Regions from separate parts of the Peribacillus sp. B2I2 genome, predicted to be linked through region 3. Evidence: riboswitches for the same ligand, from Rfam matches in the RefSeq annotation. Region 3 holds a riboswitch; each other region holds the start of a gene.
The links. Region 3 has a riboswitch for S-adenosylmethionine ahead of ABIE66_RS24900 (5-methyltetrahydropteroyltriglutamate--homocysteine S-methyltransferase). Riboswitches for the same ligand answer to the same signal wherever they lie in the genome.
Positions count from the first base shown of each region.

Region 1: it holds a riboswitch for S-adenosylmethionine, as region 3 does, so the genes downstream of both, ABIE66_RS02420 (sugar ABC transporter substrate-binding protein) here and ABIE66_RS24900 (5-methyltetrahydropteroyltriglutamate--homocysteine S-methyltransferase) in region 3, are expected to answer to the same signal.
Region 2: it holds a riboswitch for S-adenosylmethionine, as region 3 does, so the genes downstream of both, mmuP (S-methylmethionine permease) here and ABIE66_RS24900 (5-methyltetrahydropteroyltriglutamate--homocysteine S-methyltransferase) in region 3, are expected to answer to the same signal.

Region 1 is NZ_JBGCCB010000001.1:484,810-488,154, reverse strand. It holds gene ABIE66_RS02425 (sugar ABC transporter ATP-binding protein) at 1-410, opposite strand, end outside; gene ABIE66_RS02420 (sugar ABC transporter substrate-binding protein) at 467-1,579, opposite strand; SAM riboswitch class I at 1,698-1,803, opposite strand; gene ABIE66_RS02415 (GTPase domain-containing protein) at 1,901-3,345, opposite strand, start outside.
Region 2 is NZ_JBGCCB010000001.1:3,076,540-3,079,884, forward strand. It holds gene mmuM (homocysteine S-methyltransferase) at 1-758, opposite strand, end outside; gene mmuP (S-methylmethionine permease) at 755-2,143, opposite strand; SAM riboswitch class I at 2,231-2,333, opposite strand; gene ABIE66_RS15125 (hypothetical protein) at 2,361-2,501, shown strand; gene ABIE66_RS15130 (flavin reductase family protein) at 2,562-3,170, opposite strand; gene ABIE66_RS15135 (alpha/beta hydrolase) at 3,191-3,345, opposite strand, start outside.
Region 3 is NZ_JBGCCB010000001.1:4,993,148-4,996,492, reverse strand. It holds gene ABIE66_RS24910 (MFS transporter) at 1-8, opposite strand, end outside; gene ABIE66_RS24905 (ArsR/SmtB family transcription factor) at 188-490, opposite strand; gene ABIE66_RS24900 (5-methyltetrahydropteroyltriglutamate--homocysteine S-methyltransferase) at 542-1,645, opposite strand; SAM riboswitch class I at 1,729-1,830, opposite strand; gene ABIE66_RS24895 (hypothetical protein) at 2,015-2,452, shown strand; gene ABIE66_RS24890 (glycerol-3-phosphate responsive antiterminator) at 2,613-3,155, shown strand.

The DNA of each region.
Region 1 (3,345 bases), 4.5 Mb from region 3:
ACACGAATTTTCATCTCTTCAAGAATACGAGAAGCTTTATTGTGCAGCTCTTTCCATTGGACCATCTGTTTTTTTCCCATGTTTTGGACCATATCATTCAACATCACATTTTCCCCAACGGTTAAATAAGGGATGAGGGCCGTATCCACTTCCTGATAAACAATTTGAATGCCTTGTTCCTGCGCCTCTTTTGGTGAGCGGATATCCTGCTTCACCCCATCAATGAATATGTCACCTGAATAATGAACATGGGCTCCCGATAAAACTTTCATTAACGTCGATTTCCCTGCTCCATTAGCACCGACCAATGCGTGGGCTTTCCCTGATTGTACAGAAAAATCAACTTCACTAAGCGCCTTCACCCCCGGAAATTCAATCGAGATTTTCTTCATTTCTAGTTGCGTGCCCATGTCCATTCCCCCTTATTGAACAGACACTCCCTTCACTGGAAAGAGAGTGTCCCCTTTTACTTTTTATAATGATCTTTCAAAACTTTCATCCAATCTTCTTCAAATTCCGCTGATACACCCCATCCTTCGACAATACCAGACAGATTTGCCATATTTACCGCTTCTTTTGAAGCTTGGATTTCCTTTTGTGAAATAAGTGAAGCCTCTAAGTCATAGGTTTGCGGCGTTTCTTCGCCCGCTAATTTTTTCGCCAATATCCTCATATTCACTGCACCGATCAACTTGGGATCGACTGCTGCCGTGTAGGACCATGAGCTTCCAGCTGATTTAATTTCCTGAAGGTCTGCATTCGACACATCTATTCCGTATATCTTCACTTCATCGCGTCCCGCTTCTTTAATTGCCCGGGCGGCACCGATAGCGAAGGCATCCCATGTTGCGAAAATTGCATCCAATTTACCTTTAGGATATTTATTCAGCATTGCGGCTACAGCATTTTGTGTTTGAACCGAAGTATCTGCAGACGCCACTCCGAATCTTTCGACTTCTTTAATTCCAGGGTTTTCTTTTAATTTCTCCTGATAAACAGCATTTCTTCTCACCATTGGAGGGAAACCATCCACCCAAAGATACGCAATTGCCGCTTCACCTTTCTTTTCTTCTATCAGTTTATCAAGAGCCAGTGTTGCCAACGCTTCATCATCCTGTGATGTTAATGTTACGCCTTCTATTTTAGTTAGATCGCTTATTGAATCGAATGTAACAACGCTTTTGCCTGCATCAACCAACTTTTGAACGTCATTCACTGTTGCTGCATCATCACCATGGGAGATGATATAGCCGTCATAATCTTCCTGCAAAGCCTGTGCGATCGCATCATGAAATTTAGCCGTATCACCATTGGCTGTATATGTATCCACTTGAAACCCCAGTGCTTCTCCTTCTTCCTTCGCTCCTGCTAAGTATTGGGCCGTATGATCATCACCGCCAATTTTACGGATCACTTTGATTTTGGCTCCTTCCCCATTAGCAAATATTTCCGGGACATTTTCAAATGATACTTTTTCTTCTTTCTTCGATTCTGTGGAACTCTGCCCTGTAGAGCAACCCGTTAAAAGCAAAGCCGAAGCGATGGCTGAAATGAATATCCCTTTAATAGACCTTCTCATCTTGTTCCCCTCCACATTTTCTTATTAGTCTTATCAGTTAAGTTGGTGTAAGTCCCAAAATAAAAACCTCTCTATTAATATAGAGAGGTTTAATCAGCTGTTTTGCAGACTTATCCCTCTCTTATCTGTCAAAACATTTCTGTTTTGCAGGATTTAGCACCAATTCCTAATGGAACGGTTGCTGGGCATCTTAGGGCCAGTCCCTCCGCCACTCTTGATAAGAGAATATATTGTGTTACGTTTTTCGTAATTATCACTTTATAGGGATATAGTCGTAAAGTCAATAGTTTTTCGAATATTTGAAATGTTCCCCGTTATTTTTCATTTTCTTTGCAGCTGGGCTAGACGCTTTTTCTCGATTTTTTCAAGTCTCTCCAACTGACGTAATTTCACTTCGAACAAAGTGATCGGGTCACGGTAAACTTCCGGATTTTCTTTCATATGCTCCAATGCAGCCTGGTAGTCTTTGATTTCTGTCTGCGTTTGCTCTATCGTTTTTTGAAGTAACGCAAAGGAACTGCGATAGAAAAGTGAGATGTCCCGATCCAAAGATTTTTCAAACAATCCAAATTGGGTAAGGAAACGTTCCGTGATCATTTCGGCAACATCTAGGTAATCTTCACTTTCCAGGTATTTCTTATAACGATTGTACATATTGGCTTTATTTTGCGGTATCGCCCCAAACAGCTTCCCTGCTCCTTTAAGCAGCAATTGTGATGGAGTTCTGCGCAAAAGGATATTAACGTTTTCGATGCGGATACTGCTTGTCATCCGGTCGGCATCACGGCGCCAGTCATCCAATACCCTAAAGTCACCTGCCAGCGTGATCCGTTCTTCTTTGTATAATTCATTGAACCCGGCACTCATTTCATCCATAAACTGCTGGCTTTGTGAGAACTCCATTTGGGAACTGGCAATCCAATCTTGAAGAGAACGGTAATATTGAGGCATGATCTTGTCAGAAATGAATGCTTGAATCCGCTCATTCATTTCCTGGTTTAACTGTACATGGACCTGACTGAAATCACTGCTTTCCGTTAACGATTTAGAGCAATCCCTCAGCAATTCAGGAATTTTAGAAGAAAGCTGATTTTTCACTTCATCCTTAAGCGAACTATAAGACCTTATGATATTTTCACTTTTTTCTTTTTCCAAATCAGCCAGTTGATTGACCGCTCCATTCAGTTTAACCTCCATCTGTTCATTCCAAGAGATGGAATGCTCGCATTTCCGTTCATTGGCTGCCCGTTTTTCTAACAGATAAGATAAAGTTTTACGAATGAACGCTAGGATTTTTTCAGATCTTCTTTCTTTCCAATTATCATCTTGATAATTCGATTGAAGGAATGCTGAAAGGTCCTTCAACTGCTGCTTGCTGTCATAAAGTTTGGAGAAAGCGAATACTTTTGCATTCGGAAAATATGCATTCACTTTATCCCATGTTTCGTCTTCCATCCGGACTGCGACTTGATCACTATATATCGTATCCATTTTATTCAATAAGAAATGGATAGGCAGTTTCGGAGCCATCATTTGAATTTCCAATAATAGATCTCGTTCACTGCCGGTGAAAGGCGCCCGGGCATCAAGAACGAACATCAGGCCATCACTGCCATGTAAATAGCCTTGGAAATCGGATTCCACGCTTTTCTCCCCATTGAACCCCGGTGTATCCAATAATCGCAGACCATTATTTCTAAGGTAGTCACTGATAATCGTCACATCGACAATAGTCCCTCGCTGACGGCGTGTTTCATCCAATTCAG
Region 2 (3,345 bases), 1.9 Mb from region 3:
ATTGGTTTTTTCGTGTTTGCACTCAACACATTGATAGCTTCCGTGACAACTGATACTGGTGCACAGTTAATGCCAATCGCTGCAATTTGCTCATTTTCCTCAAACAACCTCGTACACTCCTCCAGCAATGTACCGTCACTTATCGCTTTCTCATTTTTCAAGGAAAAGGATAGCCAAGCATACACTTCTGGATAATCTTTCAATAATGAATCCAATACTTTTGCTTCTTGAAGGGATGGAATCGTTTCAAATGCTAAGAGATCAGCACCTGCTTCAATCAAAGCTGATATTCTTGGGCGATGAAATTCTACTAAGGTTTCATCTGAAACACCATAGTTTCCTACATATTCTGAACCATCTGCAAGGTAGGCCCCATAAGGTCCAACTGATGCAGCAACCAATGGCTTGGGTCTATTTGTTTGCGTTTCATCCTTCCAATAATCATCCCTTGCTTTCCTTGCGAGTAACACCGTTTTCCGAATTAACTCCATGGCCTCTTTTTCTTGTATCCCACGCAGGGAGAAACCTTCAACGGTGGCTTGGTAGCTTGCAGTTATCGCACAGTCCGCTCCAGCACGAAAATAAGCAGAGTGAACCTTATAAATCACTTCTGGATTTTCAAGTAATACTCGTGCAGACCACAGGGGATCGTCCAAATCACATCCATACCGCTCAAGCTCTGTAGCTAGAGCTCCGTCCAGAATCATGACTGAATGATCTCGTAAAATAGCGTCAATTGGGTTTATTTTATTCTTCATGATTTTACTCCTCTTTTCTTTGAAGATTGTGTAATATAATAAGTTCCATAGCAAAACAAAATAAATGGAATACCACAATAAAGTGCTATCCGTTGTGTAGGGTCAAAGGCAATTCCTATACAAGAAGCAAGACAGAGCATGAAAGAAACGATTGGTACGAACGGATATAATGGTGTACGATAAGCCAAATCATTTACTGAATTTCCTTCTTTTATAAAACGTCTTCGGAATAGGAACTGTGAAGCGCTAATACTCATCCAAACTACAACCACCGCTAGACCCGAAATGGATACAAGGACGATATACACCGTATCCGGTGCAATAATACTCGAAAACAAGGCTAAACCACCACCCAACATACTGAAAATGACTGCATTTATCGGAACACCTCTTTTTGTTAATTTTGCAAATATAGGTGATATCGTTTTCTTATCTGCAAGGGACCAAAGCATTCTGGAAGAGGCATATAGACCTGAGTTTGCAGCAGACAAAATGGCAGTTAAAATAACAAAGTTCATGATATCCGCTGCATATGGCACTCCAATTCGTTCAAGTACTGCAACAAAGGGGCTCTCTAATACACTTGCATCCGAAACAGGCAATAATGCGGATAATACAACGATGGTTCCTACAAAAAAGATGATCAATCTCCATAATGTCATGCGGATTGCCTTTGGTATCGTTTTTTCTGGATTCACAGTTTCTCCAGCTGCAATTCCGATTAATTCAGTTCCAGAAAATGCGAAATTCACCGCAAGCATCGTCATTATAATGGCAAAAGCACCATTCGGAAATAAACCTGCACTTGTAAAATTGGAAAATAGCGGTGCTGATTGTGAGTTAGTCATTGGAATAAAACCTACCATTGTCGCTGCTCCCAAAATAATAAATATCACAATCGCAATTACCTTTATAGACGCAAACCAAAATTCGGATTCAGCGAAAAACTTAACGGTCCAAGCATTTAATGCCAAAACCAATATGGCAAATAGAGCACTCCATATCCAGACATTGATTGATGGAAACCATCGCTGCATCAACAATCCTGCAGCCGTGAATTCCGAACCTAGTGCAACAGTCCAGGTTAGCCAATATAACCAGGCTACTGTAAACCCTGTCCCTGGTCCGATGTATTTGGCTGCGTAGCTATGAAACGCACCTGTCTCGGGCATATGTACTGCCAGTTCACCTAGACATAGCATGACTAGATAAACCACTAATGCTCCAATCAGATACGAAAGGATGGTGCCAAACGGGCCAGCCTGCTGAATCGTATAACCCGAACTTAAGAACAAACCTGTTCCAATCACCCCGCCAAGCGATAGCATGATTAAATGCCGTGTTTTCATTTCCCTTTGAAATTCTTGTTTCCTTTTGTTCTCCATTCATACTCTCCTTTATCCTGCATCCAGAAAAAACGAAAACGCACTCTAAAAAGAGTGCGCTACTGACAAATAAAAACGAAACGTACGGTCTTATCTATCAAGGTTTCACCCCCTGGAATTAGCACAGTGTCTTAGCGGACCTGTTGCTGAGGTTTCATAGGGCCAGTCCCTCCACCTCTCTGGATAAGAAATTAATTTTTTATAACTTTATCAATCTATGAAAAAATTGTCAAGTTTTGTTTTGGAATATAAAGAATTCCCTTTACATTCAGACGATTTTGTCACCTCCGGCATGATTGCTTGTTTTGGTACAGTCGCTCACCGTATTAGAATTGCAGATAATGCTAACCGGGAATAATTTTGATATAAAAAAATGACGACATCTTAAAAGATGACGCCTTTTTTTCTTTCTTATCACTTAAGGTCGTTCCATTTCAAATAATTCCCCTAGTTTTGTATAAGTATGACCCGCTAATCTTGCTACAGGTTTAAGCCCATTCTGGTCAATTCGGCCATTATGGTAAATATCTTGCTCTATATGATAGCAGACTATTTTCCCTATCAATAAATCACAACCAGGTTTATCTAGGGAACCTCCCAATGGAATCGCATGCTCTAATCTACATTCAAAGCGTACCTTCGCTTCTTGCAATCCTGGTACGGATACCTTATCACTAACAGCCGTCGTGAAATTGGTCAGGCCCAATTCACTTTCATCCGATGGGAGTTCCTTGGCCGTTCGATTTGCATCAGCAACATTGTTTTCATCAGTGATATGAACAACGAATTCCCCTGATTGAATTGCATTTCGGGCAGTGTCCTTTGAAACTCCTTCTTTCCGTTGAACAGAAATGGAAATCATCGGAGGATTGGAACTGACTATGTTAAAAAAGCTGAACGGCGCTATATTGATGGTACCGGTTTCGGATTGTGTCGTAACCAGAGCTATGGGTCTCGGTATAATGCTTCCAGTCAAAAACTTATAATTTTCCCGTTCAGTCAGACTTTCAGGATTTACTGAAATCATCTTCATTCCCTCTTTCATTCTTATATAAAGTTCTTATGAAACCATGAACCTGCTGCCTCGACCTCTGAACGTGTTAACTGATGACCGTAATTTTCCCAGTGAACTTCCACCGAAGCACCAGCTTGCAATAAAAGTTGATTAAGTTCATCCGTTTCTTCTGCCGGGCAAATCGGAT
Region 3 (3,345 bases):
GCCAACATGTAAATTTTCCATGTATTAAGCAAATAGATTCACTCCTCATTAATGATTTATGGTTATATGAAAAGACATATTGGAATATGTTAATATGTATGAATAAAAAAATAAACATATCGTGAAATGTCGAATTGTTAAAAGGAAAATAAAACCTAACCCACTAAGGCAGGGATCAGGTTCATTTTCATACTTCTTCTTTCAAGAAATCAGTAATTTTTGAGATTGCATCTTCATCTCGTTTGTAATACGTAAACTTTCCTATCCGCTCCGTCTTGATCAATCCTGCTCTAAGAAGCATCGAGAGGTATTGAGAGGCCGTGGATTGGGTCATGTTTAATTTTTCTGTAATCTGACTTACACAAACGCCGGTTTCCTTCATATCTATTCCCTCATGAGGGGTGAAGTGGAGTTCAGGCGCCTTGAGCCATTTTAAGATTTGCAACCTGGATTCATTGGATAATGCTTTAAATATCTCGATTGTTTTCATACATTTCATTATATCGAGAATTATCGATATGTCAAATGATTAATAAAAAAATCATTCCCATACTTCTTTTGCTACATCAACGACGAACTTCAACTTTTCCCACTGCTGTTCTTCCGTTAGCCTGTTGCCGTGATGGGTGGAAGCGAAGCCGCATTGCGGGCTTAAGCATAATTGTTCGAAAGGAACGAAGCGCGAGGCTTCTTTAATACGTGCCTTAACAGCTTCCTTGTCTTCGATTTTTCCATTTTTTGAAGTGACGACCCCTAGAACGACACGCGCCCCGCCATTTGGAATGTATTCCAATGGTTCGAAATCCCCTGAGCGATCATCGTCATATTCCAAGAAGAATCCATCCACTTTTTCTTTTGCCAATAATGTTGGGGCAATACGGGCATAGCTTCCTTCAAATGCCCATGTCGACTGGTAGTTTCCACGACAAAGGTGGGTGGTGACTACCAGGTCTTCTGGTTTGCCTTCCAATGCGCCATTAATTACACGCAGTGCTAAATCAATTAATTGTTCCCTCGTATATTTTCCCTCTTTGAACTGGAAATCCGGAGCTGAAAGCCTGGCAATATATACATCATCCAATTGAAGATAACGCACTCCTGCATCATAAAAAGCTTTCAAAGCATGCTGATACGCTTTGACGATATCATTTGCATAGTCTTCGATATCAGGGTAGACGTCTTCACTTTGAACACCTACAGCAAATAATTGATTGGGACTGGGAATGGTTTGTTTGGCAACGGCACGTCCGTCCACAATTTTGTTCAATTCAATAAAATCACGAATGAAGGGATGTTCAGGATTGAATGAAACCTTTCCGGTATTGCGAACGTTATATCTCTCTGTTTCCACACCATCGAAAGTGAGTCCTTTTTCAGTAACATATCCCTCGATTCCATTTAAATGTTCAAGGAAGTCAAAGTGCCACCATGTCCGTCTGAATTCACCATCCGTCACAGCCTCTAATCCAACTTCAATCTGTTTATCGACAATCCGATTGATTTCTTCGGTTTCAACTTCACGAAGTCGTTCCGCTGAAATTGTACCATCCTTAAATTGCTTTCTGGCAATATGTAAACGTTCCGGTCTTAATAAACTCCCGACGTGGTCCGCCCTAAAAGGCGCTTTCGTTAATGTGATTGACATGTTGCATTCCTTCTTTCCTTTTATAAAATAAAAAACCTCTTCTTAAAAATAAGAAGAGGTGTTGGCAGCATAGCTATTTACTCTTCTTATCTTCAAGTTTTTACACTTCTGGAATTAGCACAGTACATGATTAGTCTGTTGCTGAGGCATCAAAGGGCCAGTCCCTCCACCTCTCTGGATAAGAGTTGTCTATTAAATTAATTATGACTATACAGGTAGTTTTTACAAAGGTCAAGGGTTGAAGGTGGAAGATTTAGAATATATCGATTATTAACTCGGGAAATGTTAACTGCATCCGTGAACCCGGCATATGTTATAACCGACGTTCCTTATGAACTGTGATATTGAAAGTTGGAGGGGAATACCAGGATGAATGCATTCGATCCATCCAATATATTTGGAAATGGCATACCGATAACGGTAACTGCAGCTATGATAGAGAGAATCATAAAGATGAAATCATCTGATCAGGATATTAAAGTCGAGATTACGCCAAAGCATATAGTGCTTTCCGGAACGACGGAAGTGAAAAAAATGATGTTTAAGAAAAACGTAGCTTTCAGGATTACATTAAAACCGGTTCACGTGGAAAAAAGAACGATCTCATTAGAATTAGTGGAAATGGAACCGATTGACAGGAGTTTCATCAACCAAAGGATATTTAACAGACCACCATTTTTTGAATTTGAAAATAGAATGATCAAAATGAATGTTGATGCTTGGAACATCGTTAGAAAAATCCCGGTCGGCACAATTAAATCATTTGAACTTGTCGATGGTGCATTGAAAATGAAACTTTCTTTATGATGGATCGTTTTTAGCCGCAATATATAAAGGGGATGACAGGTATGTTAGTGTAAGGATGGATAGGGTGGCGATTCATTAAAATGTGTTTGAAAAACCAAGCTCTTTAAAATATACTGAATTACTAAAAGTTTTAGTTTTTCCAGAGATAAGGGGGAAAATAATGAACCAGAAGATTTTGCCTGCTTCGGCAAGCATGAAGGATTTCGAAAGATTCTTAGAAAGTTCCTATGAAATAGGCGTGTTTCTTGATTTGCATATATCACAATTGAAAAATGTAAGTATGATGGCAAAGCAGCATAATAAGAAAATGATTTATCATGTCGATTTGATCCATGGCATAAGAAGTGATGAATATGCGACAGAATTCATTTGTCAGGAGTATAATCCATATGGGTTGATTTCGACTAAATCAAACGTTATTTTGAAAGCGAAGCAAAAGGGGGTCATTGCCATCCAGCGAATCTTTTTAATAGATTCGCATGCGCTGGAGAAAAGTTATAAGCTGGTGCAGAAAACCAAGCCGGATTATATCGAAGTTTTACCGGGCGCTATGCCGTGGATGATAAAAGAAGTGAAGGAACGACTACAAACACCCATTTTTGCAGGCGGTCTCATACGTACTTCTGATGAAGTCCTGAACGCCCTTGATGCTGGAGCGTCGGCAATCACCACTTCCAAAACTGAATTATGGGATATCGTCTAATAGGGTAGAACGAGGAATTTGAAAAAAAATACAGAAAAATAGATTAATTTTTCACAAAATAATTGACAGCGTTTTCACAACCTAGTATATTTTACATTACAAGTTAATATATGTGACGGAGACTAGGAGATTCACAACAGATCTATTCATAATTTTTTTATGAGGATAGTTCTGCTGTGAATCTCCTTTT